Regions from separate parts of the Kosakonia pseudosacchari genome, predicted to be linked through region 2. Evidence: riboswitches for the same ligand, from Rfam matches in the RefSeq annotation. Region 2 holds a riboswitch; the other holds the start of a gene.
The links. A riboswitch is a leader RNA that binds a small molecule or an ion and turns the genes downstream of it on or off. The one in region 2 is predicted to bind thiamine pyrophosphate.
Positions count from the first base shown of each region.

Region 1: it holds a riboswitch for thiamine pyrophosphate, as region 2 does, so the genes downstream of both, thiM (hydroxyethylthiazole kinase) here and thiB (thiamine ABC transporter substrate binding subunit) in region 2, are expected to answer to the same signal.

Region 1 is NZ_CP063425.1:3,140,605-3,149,957, forward strand. Features, by position in the region: gene IP581_RS14830 (ABC transporter permease) at 1-825, opposite strand, end outside; gene IP581_RS14835 (ABC transporter permease) at 822-1,859, opposite strand; gene IP581_RS14840 (ABC transporter substrate-binding protein) at 1,856-3,484, opposite strand; gene IP581_RS14845 (mandelate racemase family protein) at 3,573-4,727, opposite strand; gene fbaB (class I fructose-bisphosphate aldolase) at 4,965-6,017, opposite strand; gene thiD (bifunctional hydroxymethylpyrimidine kinase/phosphomethylpyrimidine kinase) at 6,168-6,968, opposite strand; gene thiM (hydroxyethylthiazole kinase) at 6,965-7,747, opposite strand; TPP riboswitch at 7,782-7,878, opposite strand; gene IP581_RS14865 (hypothetical protein) at 8,258-8,767, shown strand; gene IP581_RS14870 (hypothetical protein) at 9,349-9,353, opposite strand, start outside.
Region 2 is NZ_CP063425.1:782,225-791,577, forward strand. Features, by position in the region: gene thiQ (thiamine ABC transporter ATP-binding protein ThiQ) at 1-194, opposite strand, end outside; gene thiP (thiamine/thiamine pyrophosphate ABC transporter permease ThiP) at 178-1,788, opposite strand; gene thiB (thiamine ABC transporter substrate binding subunit) at 1,764-2,747, opposite strand; TPP riboswitch at 2,778-2,878, opposite strand; gene sgrR (HTH-type transcriptional regulator SgrR) at 2,915-4,570, opposite strand; gene sgrT (glucose uptake inhibitor SgrT) at 4,658-4,810, shown strand; gene IP581_RS03645 (sugar efflux transporter) at 4,948-6,126, shown strand; gene leuD (3-isopropylmalate dehydratase small subunit) at 6,162-6,767, opposite strand; gene leuC (3-isopropylmalate dehydratase large subunit) at 6,779-8,176, opposite strand; gene leuB (3-isopropylmalate dehydrogenase) at 8,179-9,270, opposite strand; gene leuA (2-isopropylmalate synthase) at 9,270-9,353, opposite strand, start outside.

The sequences.
Region 1 (9,353 bases), 2.4 Mb from region 2:
CCCCGGAATCGTTACTACCCACCAGCACTCCATCATGTAGGTGCGCCCGCTTGAGATCATCGCGCCCCACTCCGGCTCCGGCGGCTGCGCGCCCAGGCCTAAAAAGCCCAGCCCCGCCGCGGTCAGAATGATCCCCGCCATGTTCATGGTGATGCGGATAATCACCGACGGCAGGCACAGCGGCACAATATGCCGCCACAGGACACGCACCGGCGACGCCCCCTGCAAGCGCACGGCGGAGATAAAATCAGCCTGGCGCAATGAGAGGGTTTCCGCGCGCGCCAGCCGCGCAATCGGCGGCCAGGCGGTGAGCGTAATGGCGATCACCACATGTTCAAGCCCCGGCCCAAGCGCCGCGACAAACGCCAGTGCCAGCACCAGGCTCGGAAACGAGATAAAGATGTCGGTCACGCGCATTAGCACCATATCCACCTTGCCGCCAAAGTACCCGGCGGTAACGCCAAGCAGCAGCCCCAGAGGGCCAACGGTGACGGACACCAGCAGCACGATATAAAGCGTGATGCGCGAGCCGTAAACCAGGCGGCTAAAAATATCGCGGCCAAACTCATCGGTGCCAAACCAGTACGCGGCATTCGGCGCGCTCAGCGCGTTTTCCAGATCCTGAACCAGCGGGTTATAGGGCGCGATAAGCGGCGCGAAGATCGCCACCACCAGCAGCAGCAAAATGATGCTGCCGCCGATTGCCGTGAGCGGGTTACGCGCCATTTTGCCAAGAAAGCCTGCCGCACGCCCGACGCCGCGTTTGATACGCAGGCTGCGCTCGCGGCTTGTCGAAGAGAGCGGCGAATCAAAAGAGACCGTCATGATTTCGTCCTCGGATCAAAGAGTTGGTAAAGCATGTCGGAGAGCAGATTGAGCATCACGAAAATCACCCCGACCAGCAGTACGCAGCCCATGACCGCATTCATATCTCCCAGCAATAAACTGCCGGTGAGGTAGGAGCCAAAGCCCGGCCACGAAAAGACGGTTTCAATCAATACCGCCCCTTCCAGCAGCGAACCGTAAGCCAGCGCCACCACCGTCAGCAGTTGCACGAGGATATTGCGAAAGGCGTGATTCCAGATGACCTGGCGTTCCGTCAACCCTTTCACCCGCGCGGTGATGATGAACTCCTGCGACAGTTGCGCCAGCATAAAGCTGCGGGTCATGCGGCTGATATACGCCAGCGAGTGGAAACCGAGCAGCGAGGCGGGCAGCACCAGATGATTAAGCGCATTCCAGAACACCGCGCCATTGCCTGCCAGCAGCGCATCCACGGTGATAAGCCCGGTGCGATGCGCTACCACGCCATCCAGCCCCAGATCCAGCCGACCGGCACCGCCGACCCAGCCAAGCCAGGCGTAGAACAGCAGCAGCCCCATCATGCCGACCCAAAAAATCGGTGTCGAGTAACCGGCAAGGCTGATAATGCGTACCACGTAATCGGCAACGCTGTTACGACGCGCCGCCGCCAGTACCCCCAGCGGAACACCGAGCCCGGCGCCAACGATTATCGCCATCGTCGCCAGCTCAAGCGTCGCCGGGAAGACACGCACAATATCGTCCAGTACCGGTTTGCCGGTCAGCAACGCGTTGCCAAGATCGCCGTGCAGCAGGTTATTCAGGTAAATACCAAACTGGGTCAGCAGCGACTTATCAAACCCCAGTTGCTGATAAACCTGCTGGTAGGTGCTGTGATCCGCATCCGGGCCGACAATCGCCAGCACCGGATCGACAGGCATCACGCGGCCAATAAAGAAGGTCAGCAGCAGCAGGCCAAACAGCGTCACCACCACCTGAGTGAACCGTTTTGAAAGGCGTCGGGTGCGTGAACCAGGCGCAAGCAGTAACGAACTCATCCTTTCTCTCCTGTGGTGACGGGCGCTTTGTACACCTCGCGCAGGAACGTGGTGGCAGACGGATGCGACTGGAAGTTTTTCACTTCATTACGCACCACCACCGAATCCACCATTTGCGAGAGCGGGATCAGCGCCGGGATCAGTTGGTCATAGCGCCGCTGAATTTGCTGATAGTCCGCTTTCTGCTTTTCCGGATCGCGCTCCAGCAGCGCGTTGTCGATCATCTCGTTGAGCGGTTTATCGTAGAAACTGGTGCGCCAGCCCTGGAAGTTGGTCAGCCGGGCTTCGTCGCTGTTATCGGGGTTATAGACCAGCGCGCGCAGGCTCGAGTGCGGATGCGGTTCCACACCGCTGCCGCCGCGTCCCACCAGCATTTCGAATTTACGCTCGCGCATCGCGCCATAGATCTGGTTGCCGGTACCGGTGACGATTTTGGCGTTAATCCCGGCCTGCATCAGCGTTGACTGCACGGCGATGGCGATATTGAGAAACGGCTGGTCGGCGAGTACGCGCAGCGTGGTATCAAACCCGTCCGGGTAACCCGCTTCCGCGAGCAGTTTTTTCGCACGCGGAATGTCCAGCCGGTAGCCGGGATCCGGCAGCGTTGACGGCATTCCCGCTTTGATTGGTCGCTGGTGCAGCACGCCATAGCCCGGCATCAATGCTTTATTGATACCCTGGTAATCAATCAGATACCGCACCGCTTCACGCACTTTCGGGTTGGTGAAATGCGGCTCTTTCATGCTCATCGCCACGTAATAAACCGTGCCCTTTTGCACCGCTTCCACCGTTACGTTAGGGTCTTTACGCAGCGCGTTGATGTCCGAAACCGCCATGTTATTGGCAATATCCAGATCGCCTTTCGCCAGCATCAGGCGCAGGGTTTGCGGCTCCTGGAAATGGCGCAGCACCACGCGGCTCAGTTTGGGCTCCTCGCGCCAGTAATTCGGGTTGCGCTTCATGCGCAGCACATCTTTCGCCTGCCAGGTTTCCAGCATAAACGGCCCGGAACCCGCTTCGTTGGTGGTCAGCCAGCGGTTGCCCCAGTCGCCATTCACTTCATGGCTTTGCACAGTTTTGCTGTCCAGCACGCCGAGATTGCCAAGCGCGCCCAGCGAGTAGAGAACCAGTTGCGGATCGTTAGGCTTAGGCAGTCGGATTTGCACGGTGTTGTCGTCCGCCGCGCTCACCTGCTGATCGATATTCTTTTTGCTGAAACCGTAAGATTTCCACACCGACGCCTGCGCCAGGTTCAGGTGCAGCAGGCGGCGCATCGACCACACCACATCCTGCGCGGTCAGCGGGTTGCCGGAGTGAAACCTGACGTTGTTGCGCAGGTGGAAGGTGAGCGTTTTGCCGTCCGGGCTGATATCCCAGGACTCCGCCAGCGCCGGTTTAACGTTGGTGAGTTCATTCGCATCGAGCTCAACCAGTGAGTCGTAGAGATTGACCACAATACCGACCACTTCGTTGCCGGTCATTGCCGCTGGATCGAGCGTCAGCAGGTTATTCATGTTCATGCCGATGATGAGCTGATCGGGCGGCGTTTTCGCCAATGCCGCGCCGCTCCCCATCATCAGCGAGAGCGCGAGTAAACACGCGCCCGCGAGGGAGGTTTTTTTCATCTGTGCATACCGTTTGTAGAGTACGTTTTACCGGTAATCGACCGGTGCGGCCCGAAAGTCATCGCCTCCGGGCATTTATTGTTATCTGTCAGTCGTGGCTGACAGTGTTGGCTTCGATATACGCAAAATTGATGTCTTCGCCGAGCCCCGGCCGCTGCGGCAGATGAACAAAACCCTCTTCATCCATCGGGTCGACAATACTGTTTAAGTACGCTGCCGGTTGGTCATAATCGAGGAACGGGTGCAGCAAACCGCGCTCATACCAGCGGCAGTTGCGGATGGCGCCAATCACCGCCAGGCTCGCCGCGCCGTTGCCGTGCACTTCACAATCCATGCCGAACGACTCCGCCAGGTTCGCCACTTTCAGCGTCGGCGAAATGCCGCCCACGCCGTTGGCACCGGCACGCAGAATGTCGCAGGCGCCCGCTTTTACCCAGTCAGCACGGCTGTGGTGTTTCCCGCCCAGACTTTCCGGCCCGATAATCGGAATTGACAGATTTTCCGCCAGCCATGCGTAAGAGGACATGCTCTCTTCTTCCATCGGCTCTTCGAACCAGGCGAAGTTGAGTTTTTCCAGCTCTTTACCGATATAGAGCGCTTCGGTGCGGCTGTACCAGTGGTAGCCGTCAATCATCAGGTCGATATCCGGGCCGACCGCTTCACGCACTGCGGCGCAGGCTTTGACGTCCATTTTCGGGTTCGGCGCGAATTTCACCGGCGGCATCCAGGTGTGTAACTTGATGGCTTTGTAGCCGCGCGCCACCAGTTTTTCGGCGAAGGCGGCGTACTCTTCCGGTGTTGAAAGCCCGCCTTCCAGCTCGTCACCGCACATGGTGCTGCCATAAGCGGGCACTTTGTCGCGGTAGCCGCCAAGCAGCTTGTACACCGGCATATTGAGCTTGCGGCCAATCAAATCCCACAGCGCTTGTTCAACAAACGACAGTGCGCGCTCGGTTAACTGATGTGCGCTACCGCGCTGCCAGTGCACCAGATCCTGCCAGATGCGCTCGCGGTTAAACGGATCCTGCCCGACCATCACTTTGCGGAAAAAAGCGTTGAGCACAAACGGACGCACCACTTCCGGCGGCGCGAAGGCGTAGCCTTTGCTGCCATCGTCTGCGGTAATGGTCAGCATCGCCATTCTGGCCTGCGTTTCCGGCCCCGGATGCGAGTGTCCGGCGCTGTCGGAAACGCGGCGCGTGGGATGCTGAAAGACGGTGACATTGACAGATTCAATTTTCATTACAGATCCTTGGTATTTTTGAAAAGCCGTTTCATAAGAAAATATATGCACAAAAATACGCCGCATCCTCGGACAATTTCCGCTAAGCGGCCGCCATTTTTTGGGCATGCGCACGACGGTGCGTGACATTTTTCACAAAAGGTTACGGAAATGTGATGAAGATCGGGAAGGGAACTGAGCAGAAATGAAATGCCGTTTTTAGTTTACCCTCCCCCAGCGGGGAGGGTAAATGGGGCATCAGGCGATGGTCACTTTCTCGTCAAGATAGACATCCTGCACGGCGTTAATCAGTTTCACGCCGTCGGCCATGGTTTTCTTAAACGCTTTACGGCCAAGGATCAGCCCCATGCCGCCCGCGCGTTTGTTGATAACCGCCGTACGAACGGCGTCGCCCAGATCGGTATCGCCGCCCGCCGCGCCGCCGGAGTTAATCAGCCCGGCGCGGCCCATGTAGCAGTTCGCCAGCTGGTAACGCACCAGGTCAATCGGGTTGTCGCTGGTCAGCTTGCTGTAAACGCGCTCGTCGGTGTAACCGAAGTTCACCGCGTTGTAGCCGCCGTTATTTTCCGCCATTTTCTGCTTCACAATATCCGCGCCAATGGTGGCGGCAATGTGGTTCGCCTGGCCGGTTAAATCGGCGGAAACGTGGTAATCGACGCCATCTTTCTTGAACGCAGAGTTACGCAGGTACGCCCACAGTACGGTGACCATGCCGAGTTCATGCGCGCGTTCAAAGGCGGCGGAGATCTCCTCAATCTGGCGGCGAGACTCCTGCGAGCCGAAGTAAATCGTCGCCCCGACGGCGACCGCGCCCATATTGAACGCCTGCTCGACGCTGGCGTACAGCGTCTGGTCATATTCGGTGGGGTAGCTGAGCGTTTCGTTGTGGTTCAGTTTGACGAGGAAGGGAATGCGGTGCGCGTAACGGCGCGAAACCGACGCCAGCACGCCGTAAGTGGATGCCACACAGTTACAACCGGCTTCAATCGCCAGCTCGACAATGTTCTTTGGATCGAAGTAGAGCGGGTTGGCGGCAAACGACGCGCCCGCCGAGTGCTCGATCCCCTGGTCGACCGGCAAAATAGACAGATAGCCCGTGCCCGCCAGCCGCCCGTGGTTATACAGCGTCTGCATATTTCGCAGAACCGCCGGCGGGCGGTTGTTGTCGACCATTACGCGATCCACATAATCGTGTCCTGGCAGGTAGAGCTGGTCAGCGGGGATGGTCATACAACGGTGTTGCAGAAGGCTGTCGGCGTCTTTGCCAAGTAACTGCACAATATCAGTCATAGCTATGCTCCCGTAAGCTTCGCGCAAAGCGAATTGGATTATCCTTACCTGCCTGACGGCAGGCAGAGATAAGCCTGGTTCCCTCGCGCGAGATTTTCCACCATTGCAACTTTTTTCAGCATAATCTGCTGGCACGTTTCGTATACCGGTTTACCACCACTGGTGAAAGTGATGCACCGGGCCAATGCCATGCCCAACTTCCAGCGTATCCGCCTGCACCAGCGCCGCCGTTAACCACTGTTTTGCTTCCACCACGGTGGATGCCCAGTCGTTATGGCGCGGGCGCAGCGCCGCCAGCGCGGCGGAGAGCGTGCAGCCGGTGCCGTGCGTGTTTTTCGTTTTCACACGCGGGGCGGTAAAGCGCAGCGCCCCATCGCGCGTGAACAGCCAGTCCGGGCTTTCGGCGTCCTCCAGATGGCCGCCTTTCATCAACACCGCTTCACAGCCGAGCGCCAGCAGCGCTTCGCCCTGGGCATGCATCTCTTGTTCGCTGCGGGCATGCGGCGCATCGAGCAGCGCGGCGGCTTCCGGCAAATTAGGCGTAATAAGTGAAACCTGTGGCAGTAAATGCTGACGCAGCGCCGCCACAGCCGAAGGCGATAACAGCGGGTCGCCACTCTTGGCGAGCATCACCGTATCGAGTACCACATTGCGCACCTGGTAGCGCCGCAGCCGCTCCGCGACCGCTTCCACAATGTCCGTTTCTGCCAGCATACCGATTTTGGTGGTGTCGATGCGCACGTCGCTGAGCACGGAATCAAGCTGCGCGGCGACAAAATCGGGTTCAATGCGGTACACCGACTGCACGCCACGGGTGTTTTGCGCCACCAGTGCGGTGATCACCGAACAGCCGTATGCGCCCAGCGCCGAGAAGGTTTTAAGATCCGCCTGAATACCCGCCCCACCGCTGGGGTCGGTGCCGGCAACGGTTAACGCGTTGATGCGCTTCATGCGTTGCCTCCCAGCGCGTACAGCGCATCCAGAAAGGCGGGAACAAAACTGCCCGGCCCCGCGCTTTTCGCGCGGGCCAGGCTGCCGGCTTGTGCCATAAACGCGCAGGCCGCGGCGACATTTTCCAGCTTATCGCCCGCCAACGCGCAGCTGGCAGCCACCACCGCCGAGAGCGCGCAGCCGGTGCCGACCACACGTGTCATCAACACATCACCGCCGGTGACCATCAGCACGCGCGGGCCATCGGTGATGTAATCCACTTCGCCGCTTACCGCGACAATCGCCCCGCTTTGCCGCGCCAGCGCCTGCGCCGCAGGCAGTGCTGCGCTGGCGGTATCGGTGGTATCCACGCCGCGTCCGCCTGCGCTCATGCCGGCAAGCGCGAGGATTTCCGAAGCGTTACCCCGGATCGCCGCCGGACGCAGCGCCAGCAGTTGCTGGCAGAATTCCGTACGTAACGTGAGCGCGCCAACGGCGACGGGATCGAGTGTCCAGGGTTTATGCGCGGCATTCGCGCTTTCCACCGCCAGACGCATAGCTGTGGCGCGATCGCGCGTCAAAGTGCCCACATTGATGAGCAGCGCATCGGCGATAGCGCTGAACTGTGGCGCCTCTTCGCTATCAACCACCATCGCGGGTGAGGCGCCAAGCGCCAGCAGCACGTTAGCGGTAAAGGTTTGTACGACATCATTGGTCATACAGTGCACAAGGGGAGAACGACGGCGGAATTGCTGTAACGCATGTGCGAGTTGCACACGATCAAGCAGGTCAGGTTGCATGGTTTCGCTCCTGCCCGGCGTGAAGAAGGGATGCCGGGCAGGCATCTGACTTCCCTACGCTGGCATTATCCAGATCAGGTGGTACGGGTATTTCTCAGCCTTCACAAAGAAGGGCACCCCGAGTCATTTAAAAAAAATTCAACTACTTGCGATTAATGCTCTCATTAATCCCTGTTCAGGAGCATGCCAGCGGGAAGAGAAAGACACAACCCTTTTAAAAATGGCATCTGCCCCTCATCACAACCCACACGGGCGCGACCATATTACGACGGTTTCACCGGCTAATCGGCTTTTCAACAAGCAGGTGCAAGCCATGAAAATTTAATGATTTCATAACGGTCATGAACACAACATCGATACCTTCAGGCAGTCTGACTCGTTGATTTTTATGGTTACTAAAATCACAGGTATCTTTCTCTACGCCGTAAAGAACGTTTTTTTAATGCTTGCTTATCAATCAGTTGCCGCCCCATAACGACCATAACATTCAAAGAGAAAAGGAGAAGGGAGATGGCATCACCGCCAGGCATCGGCCCTATAAGTAGACGGCAGATCCTACAAAACAATATGAGAGAAGCACGCAGTCACGCCTACGGACGTAACGCCGCACTGCCGCAAACTTATTTATGGTTTTATCAGAAGGTGCGCATTAATGCGGCCCATTGGCTGTTAACTGTGTTGCTGGTCATCTTCGCCTGGCTGAGTTATCAGCCAGATCCGCGAGCAGGCGACACGCTTCAGAGCGTGCGCCTGCTCGCCCCGGGCACATGGCTTTACACCACGCAGAACAGCGAAGGCGGAGCCACCGCCCCGACCGTACACCGGTATTACCTACGCAACGCCGATGGAGCTAGCGTGCAGCAGCTTTACGGCGACTTTTCATTTCTGACTGGCAGCGGCTCCCTATCGGCGATCGCCGTTGACGGTGCCACGGTTCGGATCGATTACAGCGGCAGGGTATACAGCATTGAAAAGTACGCAGGCCGCTACTTTTTAACGTACAGCCTACGGGAAATTTAAGCGCGCCAGATCTGGCTCCGAACCTAAAAAGGTGGGGCTTTTTTTCATTTTTGAAAATTATTCGGGTATACAACGGCGGAAAATCCCGTCGTTACTGACGTGGGTATCTTACAGATCGGGTAATACTGGTATTTCTCAGTCTTAACAAGGAAGGGCACACCGAATCAGTTGAATCTGATTCAACGTTTCCGTCGTCTCAGGAGTCCATCTCTATTCTGCTTACCTGCTCTGCCCCAGCCAGGCAGACGGGGCTCTCGCAGTATGTAGCGAACCGTGGTTGATAAAAGAAATATGGGCAGGAAAAGAATACGGTTATGGGGTCAGTGTCAATACAATATCCGAAACGGATTTTTATAGATCTATCCTGATGTTCCCGGTTATCAATTATGTGAATTAAAGATGAATCAGTTAAATTTTTTAATTAATTACTCTGCTAATAAAATGGATGCTGTATAACCCCAATCTGGTTGATCCTGTTTTCATTTACTACTGTAAAAAGCCCGCAACTCTCGAGTGAACCCCGTCTTCTGGGTAATTCACTCGGCGGGCTTATACTTTATTTATACACTGGTATTGCTTTTTTAGT
Region 2 (9,353 bases):
TGCGTGTGATCCTCGCCCGCGATAGTTATTGTGCCGCTGGCGGGCGTAAGAAACCCGGCGACCAGGTTAAGCAGCGTGCTTTTTCCCGCGCCACTTGGTCCTAGAACGGCAATCTGCTCGCCCCGGGTAACAGAGAGGGAAAAGCGCATTGGCAGATGGTGATAAAGCCAGGTGACATCAATCAGTCTTAACATGGCGGCCCGGAAGTTTTTCAATCACGGTGAATAAGAAAAAGCACAGCAGCAGCAAGATGAGCGCGGTTACCGCGCCGTCCTGGCTGCGGTACGACCCAATCTGCTGATAGAGATAAAACGGCAGAGTGCGAAAGTCGTCATTACCAAACAGCGCCACCACGCCAAAATCGCCAATCGACAGTACGCAGGCAAACGCCAGCGCCTGGGCCAGCGGGCGCTTCAGCGCGCGTAGTTCGACCACGCGCAGGCGCTGAAATCCCTGCATTCCCAGCGACTGGCACAACATGCTGTAGCGGGATGTCAGATCGCGCATCGGGTTTTCCAGTACTTTCAGCGCATAAGGAATGGCCATCAGCGCGTTAGTAAAAATGACGATGCCATCGGCGGAAGCGGGCAGGCCAACGCTGTTATTGAGCAGCAGAAAGAAGCCCGTCGCCAGCACGATCCCTGGCATCGCGAGGATCAGCATGCCGCTGATTTCCAGCGCTTGCCCGGCCATGATTTGCTGGCGCGCGCGTAACTCCCGGCTGCTCCACAACAGCATCATGGTCAGCACGACGCACAATAGCCCTGCGCCCAGAGCGATGCGCAGTGATGTCCATACCGCTTGCCACAACACAGGCTCGGCCAGCACTTTCACCAGGCTCAGATTGAGGCCATCGACAATCACAGCCAGCAGCGGTGGCAGCAGTAATAACAAAGCCAGCACAATCTGCGTGCTATCCGCGATCTTGCTGAACAGCCGATCCTCCGGGTTGCGCCAGCCAGTAATCTGGTGGCTGCCCACGGCGATCGCTTTGCTCATGCGCTGGCTCAGCAGCACCAGCCCGAGGCAGCAGATCATCTGGATCAGCGCCAGCATCGCCGCACGGGCGGGATCAAAATCGAAGCTCAGCGCCTGGTAAATTGCCAGTTCAATGGTGGTGGCCTGCGGCCCGCCGCCCAACGACAGCACGGTGGCGAAACTGGCGAAGCAGAGCATAAAAATCAGCGCGGCGACCGGCGGGATCTGGCGACGTAACCACGGCCATTCGACAAAACGGAAGAATGCCCAGCCGCGCATACCAAGCTGTGCGGCCAGTTGCCGTTGCTCGCCGGGGATCTGCTCCAGCGTTTGTAGCAGCAGGCGCGAGGCCATCGGCAAATTAAAAAAGACGTGCGCCAGCAAAATGCCCTGCAAACCATAGGGCGAGAACGTCCACTCCACGCCAAGCTTGTGCCAGAGCGTTGCCAGCCAGCCCTGACGGCCATACACACTAAGAATGCCGAACACGGCGACCAGCACCGGCAGGATCAGGGTCATGGCGCACAGGCGCAGCAAGGCGAGACGACCAGGGAAACGCCGCCGGTAGAGCGCGCGGGCAAGAAATATCGCCGGTACGACAGAGAGCAGCGCGGAGAGAAACGCCTGCCAGAAGGAGAAACGCACCACATGCCACAGGTAGCTGTCTTGTAAAAAATCAGCCAGCCCGCTAAACGGGGCGTTTTGCCACAGCGCAAGAAACGCGGCCAGCGCCACCGCCACCATCAACGTGGCGGCGGTGAGGCCGGGTAGCAGCCAGCCCGCAATCAGCGGCTGACGGCGCGTTGCCATGCATTAATCCATGTTGCGCGCTGAGTCGCGACCTCATGCGAAGAGTATTCCAGCGAGGTTTGCGGTTTCACCAGTTGGTCGAAGCCCGCAGGCAGCGTCACATTGGTGACCGGGTACATCCAGTTACCGCTCGGGATAGTGTTCTGGAACGCGGGGGAGACCATAAATTTCAGGAATTTTTCCGCCAGTTCCGGCTGTTTACTGGCAGCGGTACGTGCCGCGACTTCGACCTGCAAATAGTGGCCTTCGCTGAAATTCGCCGCCGCGTAGTTGTCTTTCTTCTCTTCAATAATGTGGTAAGCCGGAGAGGTGGTGTAACTCAGCACCAGGTCGCTTTCCCCTTTCAGGAACAGACCATAGGCTTCGCTCCAGCCTTTGGTGACGGTGACCGTTTTGGCCGCCAGTTTCTGCCACGCTTGCGGGGCTTTGTCGGCATAGACTTTCTGCATCCACAGCAGCAGGCCGAGACCCGGCGTGCTGGTTCGCGGATCTTCGTAGATAACGCGCCATTTCTGATCGCTTTCGACCAGCTCTTTCAGGCTTTTCGGCGGGTTTTTCAGTTTGTTTTTATCGTAGACAAAGGCGAACCAGCCATAATCGAACGGTACAAACGTGTCGTTCTTCCAGCCGCCCGGCACGTTAACCGCATCGGTGGCGACGCCACTTTTGGCGAACAGTTTGGTTTGTGTCGCGGCTTCCAGCAGGTTGTTATCCAGCCCAAGCACCACGTCGGCTTTGCTGTTTTTACCTTCCATGCGCAGGCGGTTAAGCAGCGAAACACCATCTTCCAGCGCCACAAATTTCAGCTCGCAGTTGCAGTCGCTTTCAAAGGCTTTTTTTACCGCAGGCCCTGGGCCCCAGTCGGCAGAGAAGGAGTCGTAGGTGTAAACAGTCAGTACGGGTTTAGCAAAAACAGGCGCTGCGATCAGCAGCAGAAACGGCAGTGATTTTTTTAACACTTTGCACCTCAAAATGGGTGGCAAAGGATTTTGAGAGGTAGCCTCAAATCCCTTCGCCGGCGTTATCCGGATCAGGTTCGACGGGTATTTTCTCAGCACACGCGCATGGCGCAGCACCCCGTTGAGAACGCCGCTATTGTAATGATTTGGTAAAAAATGGGAAAGCCTTATGGATCCGGTGGCGCAAACCAGGCGGATTTAAAGTCGAACCAGCCCAGCGTGTTCATGCGCAGCCCGCGCATGGTGCGCTGTCCCTGGAGCCTCAGCCAGTGGTGGATCAACGGTACGATGGCTTTACTGGCGAGTAACTGCTGCGACCAGACGGCAAGATTCATCTCCCCGTTGCGCCATTTTGCCGCATCCGCCTGCCAGTCGAGCGGAATACAGTGCTGCAGCAGCGGCACTTCGTAGAGGTTGGCGAACACCGAGAAATCCAGCGGTAGTGTGAAATTGGCGCTGTTAAGCCAGATATCGCTCTCGGTTTCGCCCCGGTGCCATTCGTCGTAATCCACTTCCTGCACGATAAGCTTCACGCCGTGTTCGGCCAGCAGTGTGCTCATGGTGCGGGAAAGCGCTTCGTGCTCATTGTGTTCGCGGTAGAAGGTGAGGGTGAGCGTTTCCAGACCGGCCGGTTTTTCACCGCTGCCGGGGCGCGCGTGGTGCCAGCGCGGCAGCAGGCCGTAAGCCGGGAACCAGTAACGCTGATACTGCTCATTGGCGTGCCACAACAAATTGGTAGGGGAGAGCACGTGGCTGACCCACTCCCTGATCGCCGGGTTCGCGCCACGGCTGGAACGCGCATCAAACAGCAGGTAATAACAGCCCTCTTCGAGGCGGCTTTCCACCGCTTTTTCGCCGTCGGTTGGCCCTTCAAGCGTCAGGCCGCTGGTCGGCTCGTCGCTGAGATCCGGCAACACCCAGACGTTGACTTCATCGATCAGGGCGCGAAAACCGAAGTAGTCATCAAAAGCATGGATTTTTAGCTGGTTATTGGTATTGCGCGTCACCGCGTAAGGGCCGGTGCCAATCGGCTGGCTGGCGAAGTTGCTCATCGTGTTCCACTCGCGCGGCAAAATCATGGCGGGCACATGTCCCAGCAACCACGGTAGCCAGTTATCCGGCTGGCTGAGGTGAATATCCAGCGTCCAGGGCGTTGGTGAGAGCACTTCGCGGATGTGCGAATAGAGCGGCAGGGCGGTGGCGCGCTCCAGAGAAGCAATCACATCGCTCATTTCCAGCTCACGGCCATGGTGAAAATGAATGCCGGGGCGCAAATAAAACCGCCAGTGCAAAGGGGAAATCAACTTCCAGTGGTGGGCGATATCCGCTTCCAGTTCCCCGTTTTCCTCATTTATTCGCGTCAGCGCGCTGAAGATTTGCCGTGCTATATGGGTTTCGGAACGGCGCAATGCGCTACCTGGCAGCAGGTTGCGTAGCGGCCGGTAGTAAAGCACCCGCAGGATATGTCGCCCCTGGCGAAAGCTGCGGCCGAGATGCGAAACCAGCATCTGACGCACGGCCTTTTTATCACCGACCAGTTGCACCAATTGATCGATACGATCCTGCTCCAGCAGGTCTTCGGCGCGCTGTTGCTGGAGCGCAAGGCCGGTATACAGGAAGGTGAGCCGCGAACGTTTGCCGCGGCCCGCTTCCGCATCCCATGTCAGCCAGCCGCGTTCCTGCATGGTGTTAAGCAAGGTACGCATGTGGCGGCGCGAACAGCTAAGCAGCTCCGCCAGCTCGTTGAGCGTGGTCTCTTGTGACTTCCCATCGCAGCATTGCCACAGACGGATGAACTGTTGTTGCAGGCGGCCGGACGACATAAAAGGGGAACTCCTGATAAAAACTCAGCAATTTATTAATCCCTATATTAAGCCAATACTTCTCTGCGATGAAAGCGAGGAGGTCATATGCAGAGATCATCCCTACGACGGTTTTATCTGGACTATTTTCGCGCCACGCAGGATGCGGGCTGGCTCGCCCGCCTGAGCGCACGGCAGCGCCTGAAAATGCTGGAAGAGCTGATGCAGTGGGAAGTGACAACGCCGATCTCGAAAGACTGAACCGCCGAAATCATGTGTGACTGAGTATTAAGTGCGAATGCACCCGCCAGCAAAACGTTTTTTGCTGGCTTTTTTCGTTTATGCTGGCAGCCGCCTTTTGGGCTTTCACTTTTTCCCGTTTTAACAAGGAAATCTTCATGCTCTGGTTAATGACGATGGGACGCCGCCTTAACGGTGTTTACGTCGCTTTTATGATCGTCGCCTTTATGATGGGAGTTGCCGGAGCGCTACAGGCACCGACGCTCAGCTTGTTTCTGAGCCGGGAAGTGGGCGCTGAGCCGTTCTGGGTTGGGCTGTTTTATACCGTCAACGCCATTGCCGGGATCGTTGTCAGCCTTGGGCTGGCAAAACGATCCGACAACCAGGGCGACAGGCGCAAGTTGATCCTCTTTTGTTGCCTGATGGCGGTGGGCAATGCGCTGTTATTCGCCTTTAATCGCCACTATCTGACGCTTATCACCTGCGGTGTACTGCTGGCGTCGCTGGCAAATACCGCCATGCCGCAGCTTTTCGCGCTGGCGCGCGAGTATGCCGACAGTTCCGCACGTGAAGTGGTGATGTTCAGTTCTGTTATGCGCGCGCAGCTCTCGCTGGCGTGGGTCATTGGTCCGCCGCTGGCGTTTATGCTGGCGCTTAATTATGGCTTTACCGCCATGTTTTCCATCGCCGCCGGGATTTTCGTTATCAGCCTGATGCTGGTGGCGTTCTGGCTGCCTTCGGTGGCGCGTGTTGAACAGCCCGCCGACGTGGCGGTGACGCAGGTCAGCGGCTGGAGCGATAAAAATGTGCGCATGCTGTTTATTGCCTCTACGCTGATGTGGACCTGCAACACCATGTACATCATCGATATGCCGCTGTGGATTAGCCTGGAGCTGGGGCTGCCCGACAAACTGGCCGGGATTTTGATGGGCACGGCGGCGGGGCTTGAGATCCCGGCGATGATCCTGGCGGGTTATTTTGTCAAACGCATAGGCAAACGGCGCATGATGGTTACCGCCGTTACGGCGGGCGTGCTGTTCTATATCGGCCTGATTTTTTTCCACAGCCAGACGGCGTTACTCTCCCTGCAACTGTTTAATGCGGTATTTATCGGCATTATCGCCGGGATTGGCATGTTGTGGTTTCAGGATCTGATGCCGGGGCGGGCAGGTTCGGCGACCACGCTGTTTACCAACAGTATTTCGACCGGCGTGATCCTGGCCGGGGTGATTCAGGGGGCGCTGGCGCAAAGCTATGGCCACGGCGCGGTGTATATCGGCATTGCGATAATTTCAGTGGTAACGCTGTGGCTGACCAGTCGCGTTAAAGATGTGTAAGCGTAAAAAGGCCCGGAAACCGGGCCTTTGGTGGGTTAGCGCATAAAAGCGGGCTGTTTGTTTTCATAAGCGGCGATGGCATCGTCGTGCTGTAACGTCAGACCGATGCTGTCCAGACCGTTCAGCATGCAGTGGCGGCGGAAAGCGTCGATTGAGAAGTTGTACGACTTCCCGCCCGCTTTCACTACCTGGGCTTCCAGGTCCACTTCAAAGGTAATGCCCGGATTGTTCTGCACCAGCGTAAAGAGTTCATCGACCTCTTTATCGCTGAGCGTCACCGGCAGCAGCTGGTTGTTAAAGCTGTTACCGTAGAAGATGTCGGCGAAACTTGGCGCAATCACCACTTTGAAACCGTAATCGGTCAACGCCCACGGCGCGTGTTCACGTGATGAACCGCAGCCAAAGTTTTCCCGCGCCAGCAAAATCGATGCGCCTTTGTATTGCGGGAAATTCAGTACGAACTCCGGGTTCGGCTGTTGGCCTTTGTCATCCAGAAAACGCCAGTCGTTAAACAGATGAGCGCCAAAACCGGTGCGCGTCACCTTCTGCAAAAACTGCTTCGGGATAATGGCGTCGGTATCCACATTCGCGGCATCCAGCGGAACGACCAGGCCGGTATGTTGGGTAAATTTCTCTGCCATGGTTGCTCTCCTTACAAGCTGCGAATATCAGCGAAATGGCCGGTTACAGCGGCGGCGGCGGCCATCGCCGGGCTGACCAGATGCGTGCGTCCGCCGCGGCCCTGGCGGCCTTCAAAGTTACGATTACTGGTCGACGCGCAACGTTCACCCGGATTCAGGCGATCGTTATTCATGGCCAGGCACATGGAGCAACCCGGCAAGCGCCACTCAAAACCGGCTTCAATAAAGATCTTGTCCAGACCTTCGGCTTCCGCCTGCGCTTTCACCGGACCGGAACCCGGCACGACCAGCGCCTGCACGCCCGGCGCGACTTTTCGCCCTTTGGCGATTTCCGCCGCTGCGCGCAAATCTTCAATGCGTGAGTTGGTGCAGGAGCCGATAAAGACTTTATCGATAGCCACTTCCGTTAACGGTACACCGGGTTTCAGCCCCATATAAGCCAGCGCTTTTTCCGCCGACGCGCGCTCAACCGGATCGGCAAACGAGGCCGGATCGGGAATGATATCGGTCACGGAAATGACCTGGCCTGGGTTAGTGCCCCAGGTAACCTGCGGGGCGATCTCTTCTGCTTGTAAAGTGACGACGGTATCGAAAACCGCACCTTCATCGGTGTGCAGCGTTTTCCAGTAGGCTACCGCCTCATCGAAATCTTTGCCCTTCGGCGCGTGCAGACGGCCCTGCACGTAGTTAAAAGTGGTTTCATCCGGCGCGACCAGTCCGGCTTTCGCCCCCATTTCGATTGCCATATTGCACAGCGTCATACGGCCTTCCATGCTCAGCGCACGGATGGCGTCACCGCAGAATTCAACGACGTGCCCGGTTCCGCCCGCGCTGCCGGTTTTACCAATGATCGCCAGCACGATATCTTTCGCGGTGATCCCAGGTGCTGCCGTGCCTTTGACTTCGATCTTCATGGTTTTGGCGCGCCCCTGTTTCAGGGTTTGCGTCGCCAGAACGTGTTCCACTTCCGATGTACCGATCCCGAACGCCAGCGCGCCAAATGCGCCGTGGGTGGCGGTGTGGGAGTCGCCACAAACGATGGTCATGCCCGGCAGGGTGATGCCCTGTTCCGGTCCCATCACGTGGACAATGCCCTGATACGGGTGGTTCAGGTCATACAGTTCAACGCCGAATTCGTTGCAGTTTTTGATTAACTCCTGCATCTGAATGCGCGCCATCTCGCCGGAAGCGTTGATATCTTTGGTTTGCGTCGAGACGTTGTGATCCATCGTCGCGAAGGTTTTACCGGGCTGGCGCACCGGACGATGGTGCGCGCGCAGCCCATCGAACGCCTGCGGTGATGTCACTTCGTGCACCAGATGGCGGTCGATATACAACAGTGGGGTTTCATTCGGCGCTTCATAGACCACATGGGCGTCAAACAATTTTTCGTACAAACTCTTAGCCATGATTACACCCCTTCGGCGACATAACGAGCGATGATGTCGCCCATCTCATCGGTACTGACAGCGGCAGCGCCACGGGCTAAGTCGCCGGTGCGCACGCCTTCTTCTAATGCACGATTGATAGCGCCTTCGATGGCGTCAGCCGCGTCGCCTGCATTCAGGCTGTAACGCAGCAGCAGCGCCAGCGACAGGATTTGCGCAATCGGGTTGGCGATATTTTTCCCGGCGATATCCGGCGCGGAACCGCCTGCTGGTTCATACAGACCAAAACCTTGTTCGTTCAGGCTGGCAGAAGGCAGCATGCCCATCGAACCAGTGATCATGGCGCATTCGTCGGACAGAATGTCACCGAACAGGTTGGAGCACAGCAGTACGTCAAACTGGGACGGATCTTTAATCAGCTGCATGGTGGCGTTGTCGATATACATGTGCGCCAGTTCAACGTCCGGGTATTCCCCGGCGATTTCGTTGACGATTTCACGCCACAACAGCGAGGTTTGCAGCACGTTGGCTTTATCAATCGAGTGGACTTTTTTGCGACGTTTACGCGCGGATTCAAACGCGATACGCGCAATGCGCTCAATTTCAAAACGGTGATAGATCTCGGTATCAAACGCTTTTTCATGCTGACCGCTGCCTTCGCGGCCTTTCGGTTGACCGAAGTAAATACCGCCGGTCAGTTCGCGTACGCACAGAATGTCGAAGCCGTTGGCGGCGATGTCTTCGCGCAGCGGACAGAATGCTTCCAGCCCCTGATACAGTTTTGCCGGGCGCAAGTTACTGAACAGTTTGAAGTGCTTACGCAGCGGCAGCAGCGCGCCACGTTCCGGCTGCTGCGCCGGAGGCAGGTTTTCCCATTTCGGGCCGCCGACAGAGCCGAACAGAATGGCGTCGGCTTGCTCACAGCCTTCAACCGTGGCCTGCGGCAGAGGGTTACCGTGACGATCGATGGCGATGCCACCAACGTCATAATGGCTGGTGGAAATACGCATACCAAAACGGTTACGCACGGCTTCCAGGACTTTCAGCGCTTGTGCCATTACTTCCGGACCGATACCGTCGCCCGGTAACACAGCAATATGGTAATTCTTCGACATCACACGGTTTCCTTGTTGTTTTCTTTGTTCTGAGCCTGGCGTTGCAACTCTTTTTCGACTTCGGCGGCGCGCCAGATGTTGTT